DNA from 3 places in the Ensifer sp. 1H6 genome. Region 3 is predicted to be linked to each of the others. Evidence: riboswitches for the same ligand, from Rfam matches in the RefSeq annotation. Region 3 holds a riboswitch; each other region holds the start of a gene.

What was found. Region 3 has a riboswitch for thiamine pyrophosphate ahead of thiB (thiamine ABC transporter substrate binding subunit). Riboswitches for the same ligand answer to the same signal wherever they lie in the genome.
Region 1: linked by a shared signal. The riboswitch ahead of thiO (glycine oxidase ThiO) and the one ahead of thiB (thiamine ABC transporter substrate binding subunit) in region 3 are both predicted to bind thiamine pyrophosphate.
Region 2: linked by a shared signal. The riboswitch ahead of thiC (phosphomethylpyrimidine synthase ThiC) and the one ahead of thiB (thiamine ABC transporter substrate binding subunit) in region 3 are both predicted to bind thiamine pyrophosphate.

Annotation. Positions count from the first base shown of each region.
Region 1 is NZ_MOAI01000031.1:48,519-55,058, reverse strand. Features, by position in the region: gene BKP54_RS28105 (thiamine phosphate synthase) at 1-220, opposite strand, end outside; gene BKP54_RS28100 (thiazole synthase) at 217-990, opposite strand; gene thiS (sulfur carrier protein ThiS) at 993-1,190, opposite strand; gene thiO (glycine oxidase ThiO) at 1,180-2,175, opposite strand; TPP riboswitch at 2,398-2,529, opposite strand; gene BKP54_RS28080 (hypothetical protein) at 3,463-3,732, opposite strand; gene BKP54_RS28075 (hypothetical protein) at 4,091-4,291, opposite strand; partial or broken gene BKP54_RS36825 (ATP-dependent DNA ligase) at 5,766-5,861, shown strand; gene BKP54_RS28065 (hypothetical protein) at 5,989-6,414, opposite strand.
Region 2 is NZ_MOAI01000009.1:166,006-172,545, forward strand. Features, by position in the region: partial or broken gene thiC (phosphomethylpyrimidine synthase ThiC) at 254-2,076, opposite strand; TPP riboswitch at 2,171-2,302, opposite strand; gene BKP54_RS13230 (sigma-54 dependent transcriptional regulator) at 2,480-3,841, opposite strand; gene BKP54_RS13235 (sensor histidine kinase) at 3,845-5,713, opposite strand; gene BKP54_RS13240 (dicarboxylate/amino acid:cation symporter) at 5,944-6,540, shown strand, end outside.
Region 3 is NZ_MOAI01000021.1:48,105-54,644, forward strand. Features, by position in the region: gene BKP54_RS22830 (MarR family transcriptional regulator) at 1-455, opposite strand, end outside; gene BKP54_RS22835 (ABC-F family ATP-binding cassette domain-containing protein) at 533-2,359, opposite strand; partial or broken gene BKP54_RS22840 (thiamine diphosphokinase) at 2,363-3,012, opposite strand; partial or broken gene BKP54_RS22845 (GNAT family N-acetyltransferase) at 3,099-3,582, opposite strand; TPP riboswitch at 3,717-3,834, shown strand; gene thiB (thiamine ABC transporter substrate binding subunit) at 3,884-4,912, shown strand; partial or broken gene thiP (thiamine/thiamine pyrophosphate ABC transporter permease ThiP) at 4,944-6,540, shown strand, end outside.

The DNA.
Region 1 (6,540 bases), on a different contig from region 3:
CGAAATCGCAGCCTTCGTCGATCGCGATGCGCCAATGGTCGTTGACGACAAGTTGGCAGCCGTGTCTGTCGCATATGGTTCTGGCGATGCGGATATCGCTACGAACCTCGCTATCGGGTCTTTCCTTGATGCGAAGCTGGACCAGCCTCACTCCAATTGGAACGAGGCGTTCGACCCAATTCGCGCTGTCGACAATGAGGTAGAAGGGATCGAGCTTCATGAGAAGACTGCCTTTCCGATCACCGGGGTGGAGGGGACTGCCAGGTCTCGCGGTTCGAGCATGCCGGCTTCAAAAGCCAGCCGACCGGCCTCGATCGCCTTGGCAAAACCCGATGCCATCACGGCCGGATTTCCCGCGCCGGCCACCGCGGTATTCAGGAGCACGGCATCGAAACCGAGCTCCATCACTGTCGTTGCATGCGAAGGGCGGCCGATGCCCGCATCGACAATCAGAGGCACGTCCGGGAAATGCGCGCGCATCGACCGCAAGGCGGACGGATTTTGCGGCCCCATGGCACTGCCGATCGGAGCGCACCAGGGCATCAACACGCGGCAGCCAGCTTCCAGCAGGCGCTCGGCGACAACCAGATCGTCGGTTGTATAGGGAAAGACCTCGAAGCCTTCGTTCGAAAGGATCCGTGCGGCTTCGACCAGCGAGAACACATCCGGCTGCAATGTGTCGTGATTGCCGATCACTTCGAGCTTGATCCAGTTCGTCTTGAAAACCTCGCGCGCCATCTTGGCAGTGAGCACCGCCTCCTTGGTGGTGTGGCAGCCGGCGGTGTTCGGCAGTATTTTCGTCCCGAGCTCGCGGATCAGTTCGAAAAACGCACCTCCCGCTTTGCCGCCGGCCGTCTCTCTCCTCAACGAGACCGTGATGATTTGTGTCCCTGAAGCCCGCACGGCGTCCGAAAGCACGGCTGGAGATGGATAGCCCGCTGTTCCCAGAAGCAGTCGAGAGGTGATTTCCGTGTCGTAGACTTGCAGCATGTTCAGCCACCTTTCATCGGCGAGAGAATTTCGATGCGATCATGATCGCCTAAGCGCCATCGATCGCGGTCGGCCGCGTGAACGAGTTCGCCGTTGACAGCGGTCGCCAGCCAGCTTCCTTCATAGTCGAGTGCAGCCATCAGTTCGGCGAGCGTCGAGCAGGCGACCTCGTGCTCTTCGCCATTGACGTTAAGGTTCATCATAGAACTCCGATCTGTGGTCCGGGTTGAGCAGAAGTTCGGCAACGTCGTGCGCAAGAGCCGGCGAGAGCAGGAAACCATGCCGATACATACCGTTCACGGAATAGATCGAACCGCTTTTCGTGATCCTTGGCAGATTGTCGGGGTAGGCGGGGCGAATGCCAGTTCCGGTTTCGGTGATCTGCGCTTCGCCGAAGGCCGGGTGCAGGGCGTAGGCTGCGTTTAAGAGCTCCATCAGCGACCGTGCAGTGATAGGACCGGACAATTCGCTCTCTATCATTGTTGCCCCGACCATGAAGACGCCCTGGCGGCGTGGAACGACATAGATGGGGTGTCGAGGATGCAGGAAGCGCACTGGACGCGACAGTTGAATGTCGCCGGTGCGCAGATAGAGCATCTCGCCACGCACGCCCCGCAGTGCCGCGTCATCCGGGAGCCTGGCAGGGCCTGTGCAGTCAATATGCGAATCGACACGGCGATCGACGGTGGCATCGGTCGCCTGGCCGAAATGAAAACGCACCCCCATGGCCATTAATGTGTCATGGAGTGAAGGCAGCGCCTCTCTCGGATCGAGATGCGCTTCCCTCGGGAAGTGGAGTGCACGAGAAAAACGGCCGGCGAGATCGGGTTCCAGTTCGGCTATCTGGTCTGCATCAAGCCATCTGTGCCCTTTGGTTCGCGCCGCGAAGCGATCGAGCTCGCGTGTATCGCGCGCGGCGGCGACGACAAGTGTCCCCTCTTGCACGACCTTGTCGGGCAGCGCCGTCTTCCACCACTCGATGGCTGTCGCGCCGACGCGTTCGACTTTCTCGTCGGCACTTTCGCGCTCACACCAGGGCGCCAGCATGCCGCCCGCAAACCAGGATGCGCCGGCGCCAATCCGTTTTGAACGTTCGAAGACGTCGACCTCAATGCCGCGTCGCGCCAGTTCGTATGCGGTGACAAGGCCGATGACACCCGCTCCGTTGATCAGCACCTGCCTCATTTGGCAGCCGTTCGAGCTGTTACCTGGCCGGAGCTGTAGGGCCATTCATCCATGCGCCGCACCGCTAACGGGCGTCGATGTTGCCGTCTATGTCCGCGGTTTGGCTCGTGTACGACATCTGAAAAAACCATTGGTCGGCTCCAACCTTGACGTTTGGAGACCCAGATCTTGGCGCTGGAAAGATAGAGACACGTCCACGCGATCGCAAAGGAGCTGTCGCAACTGCCGTCGTTCCCACCGTCCCTACGCCAGCATGAACTGGATCAGGTTCAACGGGTCATTGCGCTGCGGTCGAAAGAGCCGATCCGCCCAGCAATATCTCAGCCCCTTGTCGGGACTCCCCTGGTGAATGAACCGAGTTGAACGGCCAATGCCGTGCTTTGTCAAGCGTTGTTAGTTTATTCCCAACGGGGCTAAAGCGTCATCCACATACCTTAGACTCAACGCGTATCGCGCCGAGAGGAGCAACATGAGCCGGCGCATCAATGCGGCGGGCCTCGCGCTCGTCTAGCGGCGGGAAGGCATCAAGGAGCATGCGTTTAGTAGAAAAGGCGCTGCAGCGTGAGTTTTGCTCTCAGGCAAGTGGAGGCATCGTCTGCCACACAACAATCAATGGTCTCGAATGTTCTCAAGCGATTCCTTTCTCGCTTCTTCATTGATGTCGCTCAGAGACCTTTCATGGTTGGTGCCGTCCCTGGAAGTGACAATACACACATTTCCCAAGCACACCGTCGTGTCCGCCTGCGCGGGCGCGCCCGAGGCGATGAGAGCCACGGCGTTCATGCAGTTCGACCATTTCTCCTCGTCCTGGAGCCATGAGAGTCCCCCGTTTTGAGTGGTTCACGGTGCAAGCCCGGTCGGAAAATGGCCAGCATCCAATAAAAAGGAATCCGAATGGCGCCATATCTGTGCAGAAAATTCGCTCGGCCGCGAAAGGGCGGTCAATGCAAGCAACTTCACCTCCGTCATGGTCGCGCTCGATCGCTATGGCGACATGTTTGGTCTCGATAAGTCCCGTCGCCTGCTGCTCGCAGCACGGACATGAACGTGCCGACTTCCGATTCTATCGCGAGGTCTGGGGACCGACGCCGGCGCTGAATTAACGAGCACATGCATATCGGATCGGGCCTCGGATGCGGAATATTTTCAGCTGTCTCTGGGGCATCTCGATGACGGCGTGGCCGTTGCGCGGCCACGCTGACCGGAGTATGCCTGGCGTAGTGTGATCCCAGTCGAGGGCCGAGAGTGGGGCAGCGCGTCACTCTGCGGTGTTGAGCAACACATCGCCTAGTGCAGCATACTGGTCGGTTGCTGTTCGCTCTGAATTCGACGTGTTGGGCTCGCCCGCCTACAGAACCAGCGACCGCACTCTGTTAACGCCAACTCATCCGTATTGCCGAACCTAAATTCATCCATCAGGAATTTTGCGAGGCGGCCAGCGCGGATGTCTTGGCGCGGGATCCTCGTTTCGAAGCAAATGCGATCGAATATCCTTTGAAGTGTATCGAGCTGTTCGGGTGCGAGTTCAAAACCTGACTGGTCAAAGTGAATAGCCATTTAGACCTCCCTTCTTGAGCTACCGCCTTCACCGAAGAGAGAAAGATAGCGAAATCTTTAATTGGCTCCAAGTGAGCAAAAGTTGAGATTTGCGTGCGTCGAACTGCTGCTGGTAGCGGGGAATCCGGCTCAGAGCCCACAGAGAAGCGGCGCTTATAAAAGGCGCCGCGGGAACGACAGCGGAAACGAGACGACTCCTTAGCCGCTCCTTTCCTTAAATGCGAATTGTTCTCGCCAATCATCAGATTTAGTTCGATATTTAGTCGTTGCTGAGATTGCTAGCGGTCTTCCCGCAGAGCCCCAAAAGAAGGCCGCTCTTTTCCAGTTGTCCCGCCGGGTCAGGCAGCCACCCTCCCAATTAACCAGCCATTTGCTTGAGCGCATCGTGGTCGTGGATGCCGCTTTGAAAAAGGCTGATCAGGTGCGCCGCGAGCGTAACGGCTTCATCGCTATCAAAGGCGAGGTGCCTTTCCTGGACCATTTCCCGGAAGACACATTCGATCTGCTTGACGTCGTCAGGCGTTACAATCCCTGTGCGAGATCCAACCGCTTTACCCATAGCCCTAATCCCAGCCGGCCCAGGGGAGAACAGGGCCGATGTTTGCCCCGCATAGAGTATGCGCCGTTGCTGGGGGGATTACACTGGAATCGTGGAGGGAGATCCAGACGGTCTTTGGGTTGGAGAGTAGCCAGACCGTCCGGAGCCCACGTTGGGTTGCCTCCACAATACACCAACGCTTATGCACTTAAAAACGCGTGCGGTAAGGCATTGTTCCGATTGCTAATGTATCGTCACTCTGTTTGGCGTGCGTGCCTTATGGCTCTGGCTAAAGTACCCGCCCACGGTTCTCGACCAAGGTGCCTGCTTCACAACGGCGATTGGGTAAAGCTGAAGTGCATCCAGAGCGACGGCTTCGTAGTCGTCGGATGTGAGCCATCGACGAAGGTGGCCGGCGCGATTTCGCGGTTGCTGCTTACGGCGAGGCGAGGCAACGAGCTGGTCTATGTAGGCGGGGTCGGAACAGGCTTTACGGACAAAATGGCCCGCGACCTTCGCAAGCAATTGTCGGACATGCCGCCGGTCGCGCTCAAGCGCAAGAACGCGGTTTTCTGTGAGCCGGCATTTGTCGCCGATCACCTATACCGAGATCACCAGCGAAGGGAAGTTACGGCATCCATCGTTCGAAGGCCTGCGCGAGCTGGCCGAGAACGTTGATGTCTTCGAGCTCAAAAAATAGACCCGGGGAAGAGGGGCCTTGGAGCTGATACGTTGGGGTGCTCTTATAACTCGGGTGCGACAACAATGTTCCATCGCTGCGGTCGACAATCACCGTCGGTGTTTTCGCACCCGGATCACGTTACCGTTGTTGTTGCTGCACTGCTTACAACGCATGCGTCGACCACGTGCCACGATCGACTGAGTTGTGCCGAACCATCGCGCCAGGCCGTGCCGATCGATGTGATCCCAGAGTGTTGCTTTGCTTGGGACAGGGGCGTGCGCCCTGGGACCTCTAGCGACCTAGAGGCCGCTCTGGACAATCGGAAGCCACAGACCTTCGGCGCAGCGCCAGCCGGTTAGTGGAATGTCGCACTTGCGGTCGAACTTGCCAATTGGCGCCTCGCGAACACAATTCACAGTCGAGCGAAATGGGTGTCCTGGGACCTGGAAGGTTGTCTGAGCATAGGAGGCGGTGCACGAAAAGTATGTGAGGAAAGCTAGGGCGCATGCGATATAGTTCGGCATTGCGGGATCCTCTCCAATTTTAGTAGGGGCTAAAGTTACTTCAAAACGGAGCGATTTGCCCTTAGCCTTTTCGAACTAGCTCAGGCGGAGGGGACTCTTGTTCAAACATGGGAAGCTTCATTCCTTCCCATCCAGGATAATCCGCAACGTCCAGATCATATTTGCTGCATCGAGCAGGGCAGCCCTGATTTCTCTTTTACGCGGCTCTCGATAAAACCACGCTGGCACACCTTGTCGGGAACGTGTTGCCACCATGCTGCTAGAAAGGTGCAAACGGTTAAAGATGGACCGGTCATGGAGCAGCGACGGGAAGCTCCGTCATCCGTCGTTCAAAGGGCTGCGCGAACTGGCCGATAAAGTCGATGTCTTCGAGCTACAAAAATAGGCCCCTGCGGGAGGGGCCCGAGAGTTCGACAGTGGCTGCGGGGGGACTGCCTGCTGTCACGTGGCATGTCCGGAAAAAACGCGGCTCTAAGAGGATTGTTCCTTCCCATAGACAAGCCTTTCAGGCGCTATCGACGTGGGCCAACATTGGGCGCCTTGTAGATCGACGGCCCCATGCCCCGATACTCGGGTTGAAGGAACGTGAATTCGCAGCTCCGGGTCAATGCTTCGACCAGCGCGTTGACGATGGCTGTACGGGCGACCTCTTTCCTGTTGGCGTCAATGGCGACGAGGTCTTTCGCTACTGCGTTAGGCAGCTTCCAAAGTTCGGCCGCGACGAGCGCGACAACTTCGGCATCGTCGACCTCAGTTCCGGCGCGCTCGATACGGTGGTTGATGCGGATATGCCTGACGAGTTCCTCAGCAATTGAGCGGGCGCTGTCCTGTTCGCGGCGGCGCGAAACGCCTGTTCCTGCGAAGCGGCGTTTGGTCGATTGGTCTATCACCGCCAGATGGATGGCGACGAATGAGGATAGTTTGGCGTGGTCGGTCACGGCTGAACTCCAGATAGCATTATTCAGTGCCCGATCGTCGATCGAGAAGAGTTGTGCTGCATGTCTGAGATTGGCGCCCGCCTAGCGCCGCGGGTCAGGATCGCTTGGCTGGTGGCCATTCGATCC
Region 2 (6,540 bases), on a different contig from region 3:
GCCGGGTGCGACCTCCTTGGAGCGATCAAGATGCTGATGCGGCAGCAATTCCTCTCACACCGTCATGCTCGGGCTTGACCCGAGCATCCAGCCGGCACCTCTGTGTCAGCCTCGTATCGACAAGCCGGCTGCCTCCAATGTGGATGCTCGGGTCGAGCCCGAGCATGACGAAGAGATGGGCCATTGCGTAAAGAGTGCCGGAGCCCGCCGGGCGCCAGAAGGGGCGGGGTCGCCGCCCCTTCTGGCGTGGTCGTTATCCCCGAACGTCTGCCTCGCTGTCGACCGGCATATAGAGGTCGCCACCCTCACGATACTTGGCCGCCATCGCTTGAAAACCTTCCTTCTGCGCCTCGGCGCGGATGTCGTGCGAGATCCGCATCGAGCAGAATTTCGGCCCGCACATGGAGCAAAAATGCGCGACCTTGTGCGCCTCCTTCGGCAAGGTTTCGTCGTGGAAGGAGCGGGCGGTTTCCGGATCGAGCGACAGGTTGAACTGGTCCTCCCAGCGGAACTCGAAGCGGGCGCGCGACAGGGCGTCGTCGCGGGTGCGGGCCGCCGGGTGCCCCTTGGCGAGATCGGCGGCATGGGCCGCGATCTTGTAGGTGATGACGCCCACCTTGACGTCGTTGCGGTCGGGAAGCCCCAGATGTTCCTTCGGTGTCACATAGCAGAGCATGGCCGTTCCGAACCAGCCGATCATCGCGGCACCGATGCCCGAGGTGATGTGGTCGTAGCCGGGGGCGATGTCGGTCGTCAGGGGCCCAAGCGTATAGAACGGCGCCTCCCCACAGACAGCGAGCTGCTTGTCCATGTTTTCCTTGATCTTGTGCATCGGCACGTGGCCGGGGCCCTCGATCATCACCTGGCAGTCTTTCGCCCAGGCGATCTTCGTCAGCTCGCCCAGCGTTTCCAGTTCGGCAAATTGCGCCGCGTCATTGGCATCGGCGATCGAGCCCGGACGCAGGCCGTCGCCGAGCGAAAACGAGACGTCATAGGCGCGGCAGATGTCGCAGATCTCTTCGAAGTGCTCGTAGAGAAAGCTCTCCTTGTGGTGGTGCAGGCACCATTTCGCCATGATCGAGCCGCCGCGCGAGACGATGCCGGTGACCCGGTCGACGGTCAGCGGGATATAGTGCAGCCGGACACCGGCATGGATGGTGAAGTAATCGACCCCCTGTTCCGCCTGCTCGATCAGCGTATCGCGATAGACTTCCCATGTGAGATCCTCGGCGATGCCGTTGACCTTTTCCAGCGCCTGGTAGAGCGGCACGGTGCCGATCGGCACGGGCGAGTTGCGGATGATCCATTCGCGGATGTTGTGGATGTTGCGGCCGGTCGAAAGGTCCATCACCGTATCGGCGCCCCAGCGAGTGGCCCAGACCATCTTCTCCACTTCCTCGGCCATCGACGAAGTGACGGCGGAGTTGCCGATATTGGCATTGATCTTCACCAGGAAATTCCGGCCGATGATCATCGGTTCGGATTCTGGGTGGTTGATGTTGGCCGGCAGCACGGCGCGGCCGCTGGCAATCTCCTGGCGGACGAATTCGGGCGTGACGTGATCGGGGATATGGGCGCCAAAGCTTTCGCCGTCGCGTAGCGCGGCGCGTGCAGCGTCGCGGCCAAGGTTCTCGCGGATGGCGACGAACTCCATCTCGGGCGTGATGATGCCGGCCCGCGCATAGGCAAGCTGCGTCACCGCGCGCCGGCCGGTTGCGCGCAGCGGCGCGTGACGGAGGGGAAAGGTCGGCGTCAGCCGGTCGCCGGAGGCAAAGCCGTTGTCTTCCGGCCGCACGTCGCGCCCGTCATAGGCTTCGACATCGCCGCGAGCGATGATCCAGTCGCGGCGCGGTCTTGGCAATCCATCCTCGATGCGGATGTTGGCATCTTCTACGGTGTAGGGACCGGAGGCGTCGTAGACGGTGACCGGCGGCTCGCCGACGTCGGGTGCAGGGTGATTTCGCGCATGGGAACGCGGATGTCGGGATGGATCGTGCCTGGCTTGTAGACCTTTTTCGAGGCGGGAAGCGGGCCTTTTGTGACCGAGAGTTCTGCGGGTTTGGTGGCAATATTCATGATGAGGCTCCAAGTTTGCGGTTGGAGACCCAGTTCTGAAGCCGGAAGGAAAAGACATGTTTGCCTGAAATTCCGCGCGAATGACGGAATCGTGGCGTCAATGTCTGCACCGTCCCTACGCCAGTATGAACTGGATCAGGTTCAACGGGTCACTGCGCCTCGGTCGGCAAAGCCGATCCGCCCAGCAGTATCTCAGCCCCTTGACGGGACCCCCCTGGTGAATGCCTAGAGATAGCCATCGATCCGGATGCGCCGTCAAGCGTTAATCCGAAGGTTGCGTGTCAGGCCTGTTGATTGCCCGGTAGAGCGTTTCCGGATGAGACGAAGCCGCGGGCACGCTCGTTCTTTTCGTTTTTACGCATTTCCTGACGGAAAACCGCTCCGCACTTTTCCTGGAAATGCGCTAGCGGCCGGACTTCTCTGATCCCCGGCGATCGGCATAATCCGCACGGTTGATGCCGTGCCGCTGCAGCTTGTCATAGAAGGTCTTGCGCGGAATGCCGAGCGCTTCGATCGTCGCCTTGACGTCGCCGTGCTGCGCCCGCAGCGCTTCTTTCAGAATTTCCGCCTCGTAGCGCTCGATCCGCTCGGGCAGGCCGGCACTGGTCGGCGCGGCGGCAATCGGTTGGCCGAGCGAACCTTCGACGCCAAGGGCGACGCGCTCGGCGAAGTGCGAGAGCTCGCGCACATTGCCCGGCCAGGAATGAGACCTCAGATAGTGGCTGACGGCCAGCGAAAGCGTCGGCACGTCGCGCTTGAAACGCTCGGCTGCCCGCGTCAGGAAATGCGAGAAGAGAAGGGGGATATCGTCCCGGCGTTCGCGCAGCGGCGGGATCGACAGGGTGACGACGTTCAGCCGGAAATAGAGATCCTCGCGAAAATCGCCCCGCTGGGCCGGGTCGCCGAGGTCGATCTTGGCCGCGGCGATGACCCGAATATCGACGGGGCGCACGATATTGGTGCCAAGCGGCGTGATCTCACGGGCTTCAAGCACTCGCAGCATCTTGACCTGCGTTGCCGGCGGCATCGCCTCGATCTCATCGAGGAAAAGCGTGCCGCCGCTCGCATGCTCGATACGGCCGACGCGCTTCTTCAGTGCACCGGTGAAGGCGCCGGGCTCGTGGCCGAAAAGCTCGCTCTCGATTACCGTTTCCGGCAGTGCGCCGCAGTTCAGCGCCACGAAGTTGCCGTTGCGGCGCCGGCTCCAATTGTGCAGCAGCGTCGCCACCACCTCCTTGCCGCTGCCGGTTTCGCCGGCAACAAGCACATCCACGTCGGTGTCGGCGATATGCCGCAAGGTCTGGCGCAGCCGTTCCATGACCGGTGTCTGGCCAATCAGCGGCAGGCTCTCACCGGCGACTTCGGCTGCGCGTTTCAGCGCGCGGTTTTCCATCACCAGCCGGCGTTTTTCCAAGGCGCGGCGTGCGCTCTGCACCAGACGGTCGGCGGCAAAGGGTTTCGGGATGAAATCATAGACGCCGTCCTTAATGGCCTGAACGGCCATCGGGATATCGCCGTGGCCGGTGACCAGAATGACGGGCAGGTCGGGGTCGAAATCGGCGATCCGGCGAAACAGCGTGAGGCCGTCGATCCCGGGCATGCGGATATCGCTGATGACGATCCCGCTAAAATCCGGGTTGAGGATTGCGAGCGCTTCCGCCGCGCCGGGAAAGGCGGAGACCGCGAGGCCGGCAAGCTCCAGCGTCTGCTTCATCGCCCGCCTGAGTTCGCTGTCGTCGTCGACGAGGCATACGGATTGCTGCATCGCTCAGGCCCTCTTCAAACGCACGGTGAAGACGGTGCCCTCAGGGCTGGTCTTGACCTCGATGTCGCCGCCATAGTCGGCGACAATCTCCTTGGAGATGGCAAGGCCGAGACCGAGACCTTCATCCTTGGAGGTGTTGAACGGCGTGAAAAGGTCTTCGAGGATATCGGGCCGAATGCCCGGACCATTGTCGGCGACAACAAGCGAAACTGTTTCGGAGGGGCCTAACTCGCACCGCACACGGATCTCAGCGTCTGCCCGATCACCGAGGGCTTCCAGGGCATTCTGCAACAGGTTGATCAGCACCTGTTCCAAGCGGATGCGATTGCCGAGCACGCTGAGGCCGTTATCAGGCAGGTCGATGACGATCGCGTCCATGCGGCCGGCAAAGCGGCTGCGCAGCAGCATTCGAGCGCCTTCGATCACCTCCCGCATCGCCGTCGGTTCGGCGACGAAACGGCCCTTGCGCGCAAAGCTGCGCAGTTCGTCGGTGATGGTGCCGACCCGCTCGGTCAGCGCAGCGATGCTTTCGAGATTTTCGACGGCGGTTTCTTTTTGGCCGCGGTCGAGGAAGGTGCGCGCATTGTCGGCATAGGCGCGGATGGTTGCGACCGGCTGATTGATCTCGTGGGCAACGCCCGCCGCCACCTGTCCGAGGATTGCCAGGCGGTTGGCCTGGACCAGTTCCTGCTGCACCGCCTGCAGCCTCTCGCCCGTGCGCCTGTGGTCGGCGATCTCGGTTTCGAGGTGATCGCGGGCGAGGCTTAGGTCCTGTGTGCGCTCGGCCACTCGGCGTTCCAACTCATCGCGCGCGGCGCGTTCGTTGGCCGCGACCTGCGTCAAAGCCTGGCGCCGGCGAAGAAGGAATGCGGCAAGCGCCAGCAGCGGCACGATAACGGCAAGGGCCAGCAGCCTTGCCTCGCGGCTCGCGGCGCCAAGGGCTGCGTCTAGCGGTGCCAATTGCTCCAGCCGCCAGCTGGTCGAGGGAACCATGGTCTCGACCCTGAGGTATTGCCGCTCGCTGCTGCCGGGCAGAAGCGCTGTCAGCACGCTCGATCCATTGCTCGTTGGCTCGATCCGGCGGAACGGTAGCGGCAGCAGGGAGGCATCGCCGAACTGCAGGCTGTCGCGGATGGCGGCGAGGCGATCCCCGGGGATGGTACGGGTCGTCATGAAGCGCCAGGACGGGAAGCTGGTGATCAGCACGATGCCGCGCCGGTCGGTGACATAGACCGGCTTGCCGGAGGCGAGCCAATCGGCCTCGACCCCGCCGAATTCGAGCTTGGCGACCACGACGCCAACCGGGCCGTCAGGCCCGTCGACACGTCTTGATATGTAGAGGCCTGGCCGCTTGCTGACGGTGCCCATGGCGAAATGCTCGGCCTTGCCATCGCGCATCGCCAGCCGGAAATATTCGCGGAAAGCGTAGTCATTGCCGACGAAGCTGGTTGGCTCGCGCCAGTTGCTGGCAGCCACCGCCACGCCGTCGAGGCCAATCGCGTAGATCACCGCCGCATCCGTATTGGCGGCCAGCGCCTCGAGCTTTTGATTGAGCCGCTGCAACGGCTGGTCGCCACCCTTCTCAAGCGCCGTCTTCACCTCTACATCGTCTGCCAGTACCAGAGGCAGCGCGCGCTGCCGCTCCAGCACTGCCCTCAGCAGCGAGGCCTTGAGATTGGCATCGATGCGGCTCTGGATGTCGACGGTTTCAAGCGCCTTGTTTCGCCCATATTCGCCGGCGAAAAAAAGCCCCGCTGCCAGCAACACCAACGCTAGCGCGGCAAAAATCAGCCAGGCGCGGCGCATGTGCCGGTCGAGATCCTCTGGATTGATAGGGCTGGGCGCGGGCATGGACATGGCGGAATTGTGCATTATTCCGCGCAAGTTTCCAGATGATCTGTGCGGATATCCGCTCAAATATTCGTGTGCGTGATCCAAGATTCTCGAAAAAGTGGCGATATTTCAATGGCCTGATCAGCTGTGCTGCGATCTGGCACGCCCATTGCAGATGACATCCTCATGACAGCCCGAGCTGTCGCGCTTCGGAAATAGGGCCTGGGAGGCCCGGCATGACGCCGGACTGGGCCTAAGTGGAGGATATCATGATTATCGACCAATCCGCGGAACCGCGCGGCAAGACACCTTTCTATCGTCATCTCTATGTCCAGGTTCTGGCGGCCATCGCCGCAGGCATCCTGCTCGGCCATTTCTACCCGGAGGTCGGCACGCAGCTTAAGCCGCTAGGCGATGCCTTCATCCGCCTGGTGAAGATGATTATTGCCCCGGTCATCTTCCTGACCGTCGCCACCGGCATTGCCGGCATGACCGATCTCGCCAAGGTCGGGCGGGTCGCCGGCAAGGCGATGATCTACTTCCTGACCTTCTCGACGCTCGCGCTCATCATCGGCCTGATCGTGGCCAATGTGGTGCAGCCCGGCGCCGGCATGCACATCGACCCCGCGTCGCTCGACGTCAAGGCGGTCACCTCCTACGCCGAGAAGGCGCATGAGCAGTCGATCACCGGCTTCCTGATGAACATCATTCCGACCACGCTCGTCGGCGCATTTGCCGAGGGCGATATCCTGCAGGTGCTGTTCATCTCCGTCCTGTTCGGCCTGGCCCTCGCCATGGTCGGCAAGAAGGCGGAGCCCGTCGTCGACTTCCTGCACGCGCTGACGCTGCCGATCTTCAAGCTGGTC
Region 3 (6,540 bases):
CCGGCGACGCACGGATCGAGGCCGCGCAAATTTTCGCGCAGGATACGCAGGTTGGCGCAGAGCATGTCGCGCGTCGCCTCGTCGAGCCCTTCCGTATAGGCATTCATCATCTCGCGCAGCCCCGCCATCAGCTCGGCGAGCAGCGGATCGGCCTTGTCGGTGATGACGACGTTCTTGGCGCGGCGGTCGGCCGGGTCGGGCAGACGGGCAACCAGCTCCATCGCCTCCAGCCGGTCGAGATAGGCCGACAGCGTCATCGGCTCGATGCCCATGCGCGTGGCGATTTCCGCCTGCTTGATGCCCTCGGTCAGCGCCACCTGGATCAGCGTGCGCGCTTCACCGGGCGTGATGCCGAGATCCATGGCGTTGACCTTGCGGTCAAAAGCGCCACGCAGAAGGCGGGAGACATCGGTCAGCAACATGCCGATGGTTTCGGATTCGAGTTTTGTCGGCATCAGGATCGTTCACGAGAGATATAATAAGTTTTCCTTATCATACCCCTTGCCAACTTTCAACGCGGGAGCGGCGAGGCTCAGCCCTCGAGCTCCTCGCGCAGCATCTCCAGTTCCAGCCATTCCTCTTCCATGCGGGCGAGATCGCCGCGAAGCTTTTCCAGCTCCTTCGCCAGTTTCGCAAACGTATTCGGGTCCTTGGCAAAGAGGTTGGGGTCGGCCATCCGCTCCTCGCGCTTGGCTGCCTCCGCCTCCGCCTTGGCGATTTCCTTCGGCAGGTTTTCGAGTGCAAACTTCTGCTTGTAGGAGAGCTTGCCCTTGGCCTTCGGTGCCTCGGCTGCGGGGGCAGCGGCATCGGCCACCTTGGCCTTTTCCGCCTTCTCCGTCTTGCGCCGCTCTTCGATCGCGCCCTTGCGCTGCGCCATCATGTCGGTGTAGCCGCCGGCATATTCGATCCAGCGGCCGTCAGGCGCTTCGGGATTGGCCGGCGCGATGGTCGAGCTCACGGTGCGGTCGAGGAAGTCGCGGTCGTGGCTGACGAGGATGACGGTTCCGGCAAAGCCGGCGACGACCTCCTGAAGCAAGTCCAGCGTCTCGATGTCGAGATCGTTGGTCGGCTCGTCGAGGATCAGCAGGTTGGTGGCGCGGGCGAGAATGCGTGCCAGCATCAGCCGGGCGCGCTCACCGCCCGACAGTTCGCGGATCGGGGTGCGCGCCTGCTCCGGCTGGAACAGGAAGTCCTTCATGTAGCCGGTGACATGGCGCTGCTCGCCGTTGACAATCAGGCACTCGCCCCGGCCGTCGGTCAGGTAGTGGGCCAGCGTATCGTCGAGGTTGAGATCCTCGCGCTTCTGGTCGAGCGTCGCCATCTCAAGATTGGTGCCGAGTTTCACCGTGCCGGTATCCGGCTCGATCTGCCCGGTCAGCATCTTCAAAAGCGTCGTCTTGCCGGCACCGTTCGGGCCGACAAGGCCGATCCGGTCGCCACGGTGCACGCGAATGGAAAACGGCGCAACGATCGTCCGCTCGCCGTAAGCCTTGGTGATCTTCTCCGCCTCGATCACCAGCTTGCCCGATTCCTTGGCGTCGGAAGCCGCCGCCTGAACGGAGCCCTGCGGCCCCTTGTGGCCGCGATGGCGCGAGCGCATGTCCTGCAATTCGCCGAGACGACGCATGTTGCGCTTGCGCCGGGCGGTAACGCCGTAGCGCAGCCAATGCTCCTCGCGCTCGATCGCCTTGCCGAGCTTGTGCTGCTCCAGCTCTTCCGCCTCCAGCACCTCGTCGCGCCAGGCCTCGAAATGGCCGAAGCCGCGGTCGAGCCGGCGGGATTGGCCGCGATCGAGCCAGACCGTCGCGTTCGAGACCTTTTCGAGGAAGCGCCGGTCGTGCGAGATCAGCACCAGGGCCGAACGGCTGCGGGTCAGCTCGTCTTCGAGCCATTCGATCGTCGGCAGATCGAGATGGTTGGTCGGCTCGTCGAGCAGCAGGATATCCGGCTCCGGCGCCATCACCCGGGCAAGCGCTGCGCGGCGCGCCTCGCCGCCGGAAAGGCGTGCCGGGTCTTCTTCGCCGGTCAGACCCAGGTGCTGCAGTAGGTAAGCGACGCGATACGGGTCGTCGCTTGGGCCAAGGCCCGACTCGGCATAGGCCTGCACCGTGTCGTAGCCTTCGAAATCCGGTGCCTGGGGCAGGTAGCGAACGGTCGAGGACGGATGGCGGAAGACCTCGCCCGATTGCGCTTCGGCAAGACCGGCGGCGATCTTCATCAGCGTCGATTTGCCGGAACCGTTGCGCCCGACAAGGCAGATGCGATCCCCCGGCTCCACCTGCAGGTTGGCGCCGGCCAGAAGCGGCGTGCCACCGAAGGTCAGGAAGATATCGTCGAGTTTCAGAATGGGAGGCGCCAAGGCTCAGGCTCCGGAAAGGTCATAGGGGCGGGCGAGAACGATCGCCGGCCGGTGTCGAGGGAAATGCGAAGGGGACCCTCCGCGACATTGGAAACGGTGCGCGAAGACCCGAACGGCAACGTGAAATCGGTGAGCGGATAACGCGCGTTGACGATCGTAAGCCCGATGAGATCGGTCAGTCCGAGGATCGAGAATAGGCTGCCCTTCGGCAGATCGATTTCGATCTCGCCTGCAAGCAGCGGATAGGCCTCCTCCTCACCCGAGGTCATGAACACCGGCAACCCACGTTCGGCCAGCGAAGCAGCCTGAAGCAGGTGCAGGAAGGCATGGTCGCTGCGTGATCCTCCGAGCGCGCCGGCAAAGATCAAGGCTTCGGCGCCACGCGACAGCGCCGCCTCGACAGCGATTTCGCCATCGGTCGCAGCCTTGGCGGCGGGATAGGGCTCGCGCGGGACATCGGCAAATTCCGCGAGCAGCGCCTCCTCGGTCGAATCGAAATCGCCCACCCAGACGTCGGGGGTCACGGATAGCACCCGCGCATGCCGCATGCCGCCATCGGCCGCAACGAAGCGGCTGCCTGCGAGCTGGCGCGCAAGGCGATCGGTCGGGGTCAGTGCACCGCCGAGCAGAATGGTGAAGGTGGATCGGGCCATGGCAAAGCCCATAGCGCAAAGGCACGGGCAAGGAAAAGCAAGAAAACCGAACAAGGGCGCGATCCGGCGATTTTGCGTCCTCGTTGTCAGTGATCTTCGGGCAAGGTATCGGGAAACAGCATCTCCGCATAGATCCCGGGGTTGGAATCGGGGATCTCGATGGCGCCGACCGTGCGTCGGTAGAATTCGGCCGGGCCGACGCCGCCGATGATGGCGTAACCGTAGCCTGCGTCACGCATCGCCGTCAGGCTCACGCGCAAGAGCGCCTCGCCGATCCCCGTCCGCGCATGGCCTCGTCGACGCCCGTCGGCCCGAAGAAACCGAGCGCTGTGACATCGTGGCAGGCAAAGCCGACGATCCGGTCCTCGAACACCGCGATGTGCATGCACGTCGGCGTCGATCTGAAGGCCGCCTCCGCCTCGCCCGCCCAGCCGGAGCCAAATGTCTGCTCGATCCAGGGAACAACAAGCTTCGTTCGGGTGCCATTGCGCGGTGAATGCCGATACCGTCAGCAAGCGGTGATCTCGCTTGTGCCGGCAGTGCATAAAGGCGAACGAGCATGTCAGTCATCGCAGGCTCCTTCGGCGTCTGCAAACTCTGCCGACGATTTTACCCCATGCGCCGCGGCGCGAAAATGCGGGGCGGGCGCTTTTGCCGTCCTCAAACTTCGCTTGCCATCAAACCGGCTCGGCGGTAAATCTCTACCCGCTCTAACGGGGTGCCTTCCGACCGCATGGCGGCCGAAGGCTGAGAGGCGTTGAACGCCAACCCGCGGAACCTGATCCGGCTCATACCGGCGGAGGGATTAGACGCGATCGGATCGATACGCCCTTTTCCCATGCAACATCATTTTTAGGGAGAGGTGCCTGCCATGTCCAATTCATCGCAACTCAAGGTTCTTAGCCGGCTAGCGCTTGCCGCGACGGCAGGACTTGTCTTCGCGGCCAATGCCGTTGCTGCCGACAAGACGCTGACCGTCTACACCTATGAAAGCTTCATCACCGAATGGGGGCCGGGTGCCAAGGTCGCCGAAGCTTTCGAGAAGACCTGCGAATGCAAGGTCACCTATGTCGGCGTCGCCGATGGCGTCGAGCTTCTGACCCGCCTCAAGCTCGAAGGCGCGGCCTCCAAGGCCGACATCGTGCTCGGCCTCGATACAAACCTCGTCGCCGAGGCCAAGGCCACCGGCTTCTTCGCGCCGCACGGCATCGAGCCTGCCAACGTCAAGGTACCCGGCGACTTCACCGACGACACCTTCCTTCCCTATGACTACGGCCATTTCGCCGTCGTCTACGACACCCAGACCTTGAAGACGCCGCCGAAGAGCCTGAAGGAACTGGTCGAAGGCGACGCCTCTCAGAAGATCGTCATCGAGGATCCGCGCACCTCGACGCCGGGCCTCGGTCTGCTTCTCTGGGTCAAGGCCGTCTATGGCGACGAAGCCGGCGCCGCCTGGGCCAAGCTCAAGGACAGGGTACTGACCGTAACGCCGGGCTGGTCGGAAGCCTATGGCCTCTTCACCAAGGGCGAAGCGCCGATGGTGCTTTCCTACACCACGTCGCCCGCCTACCACATGGTGGCGGAAAACACCGACCGCTACCAGGCGGCCGAATTCTCGGAAGGTCACTACATCCAGATCGAAGTTGCCGGCATGACCAAGAGCGCCAAGGAGCCGGAGCTTGCCAAGCAGTTTCTCGCCTTCATGACCGGCCCGGAGTTCCAGTCGATCATTCCGACGACCAACTGGATGATGCCGGTCGCGGCGACCAAGGAGCCGCTGCCGGAGGCTTTTAGCAAGCTGGTCAATCCGGAGAAGACTTTCCTGCTGCCGTCGGAAGAGGTGGCGGCGAACCGCAAGGCCTGGATCGACGAATGGCTGGCCGCCATTAGCAAGAACTGAGGCGCATTTGTTCGCGCCTGCCGAAAATCGCATCACGATGACCGCCGGGACTTTAAGTCTCGGCGGTATCCTGCTGTTTGTCGGCCTGGCGATTGCAGCCCTTTTGCTCCAGAGCGGTGACTTCGGCAACAGCGTGCTGTTCGATGCCTATATCTGGCGGGTAACGCGCTTCACCTTGCTGCAGGCGAGCCTTTCGACGCTGCTTTCCGTTGTTCTTGCCATCCCGATCGCACGGGCGCTTGCGCGCCGGCCGAGCTTTCCCGGCCGCGTCTGGGTTCTGCGGGTGATGGCCCTGCCGCTCGGCCTGCCCGTGCTTGTCGGCGCGCTCGGGCTGATCGAGATCTGGGGCCGGCAGGGCGCGCTCAACACCGCCCTCGCCGGCCTCGGGCTGCAGCAGCCGATCAGCATCTACGGCCTTTTCGGCATCCTGCTCGCCCACGTCTTCTTCAACATGCCGCTTATCGCACGTCTCTTTCTCGCCGGGCTCGAGCGCATCCCTTCGGAATACTGGAGAACCGCCGCCAATCTCGGCATGCCGCCAGCCGCACTCTTCCGCTTTGTCGAGTGGCCGGTCCTTCGGGGATTGCTGCCAGGTGCTGCCGGCCTCGTCTTCATGCTCTGCGCCACCAGCTTCACGCTGGTGCTGACGCTCGGCGGCGGGCCTGCCGCCAGCACCATCGAGGTCGCGATCTACCAGGCGCTGCGCTTCGATTTCGACCCGCCGCGGGCGATCGCCCTGTCCGCCCTACAGATCGTCATGACCGGAGCCCTGCTCCTGGCTCTAACGCGTGTCGCGACCGAACCTGCACAAAGCGCAACCGCGGGCAAAATCTCCAGACGCTATGATGCAGGAACCGGCCTCTCCCGGACGTCCGACGCCGGCTGGATCCTGTTCTCGCTGCTCTTCATCGGCGCACCGCTGATCGCCGTCGTCGGTTCCGGCCTGCGTGCGGATCTGGTGAAGCTTGCCGGCGACCCGACCGTGCATCGTGCTCTCGTCACCAGCATTGTCATCGCCGTCCTCTCGGCATTCTTTTGCGTCACCATGGCCGCCGCGATGATCCGCGCCGCCGGCATCGTCGTGGCGCGTCGCCACGCCCCGACCTTGGCCAGGGCATTTGCGGGCACTGTCACCGCCAGCACGTCGCTGGTGCTGCTGGTGCCGCCGGTCGTGCTCGGTGCGGGATGGTTTCTGCTCCTGCGCCCCTTCGGCGATGTCGCCCGTTTCGCCCCCGCCATCGTCGTCGCCATCAACGCATTGATGCGCTGCCGTTCGTGCACCGGATCCTGGCACCGGCGATGGCAACACATGCCGCACGCACCGACCGACTGACAGCAAGCCTCGGCATCCGCGGCTTCCATCGCCTGCGATGGATCGACTTGCCGCCGCTCCGGAAACCGTTGCTGATGGCGTTCTCCTTCGCCATGGCGCTGTCGCTCGGCGACCTTGGTGCAGTGGCGCTGTTCGGTTCGCAGGACATGGTCACGCTTCCATGGCTGCTCTACAGCCGGATGGGCAGCTATCGCACCGCGGATGCAGCCGGTCTGGCGCTCTTCCTCGGCCTCATCTGCCTGATCTTCACCATGCTCGGCACGGCCGGCGACAGGCGAGTGCCGGAAGGACGAAA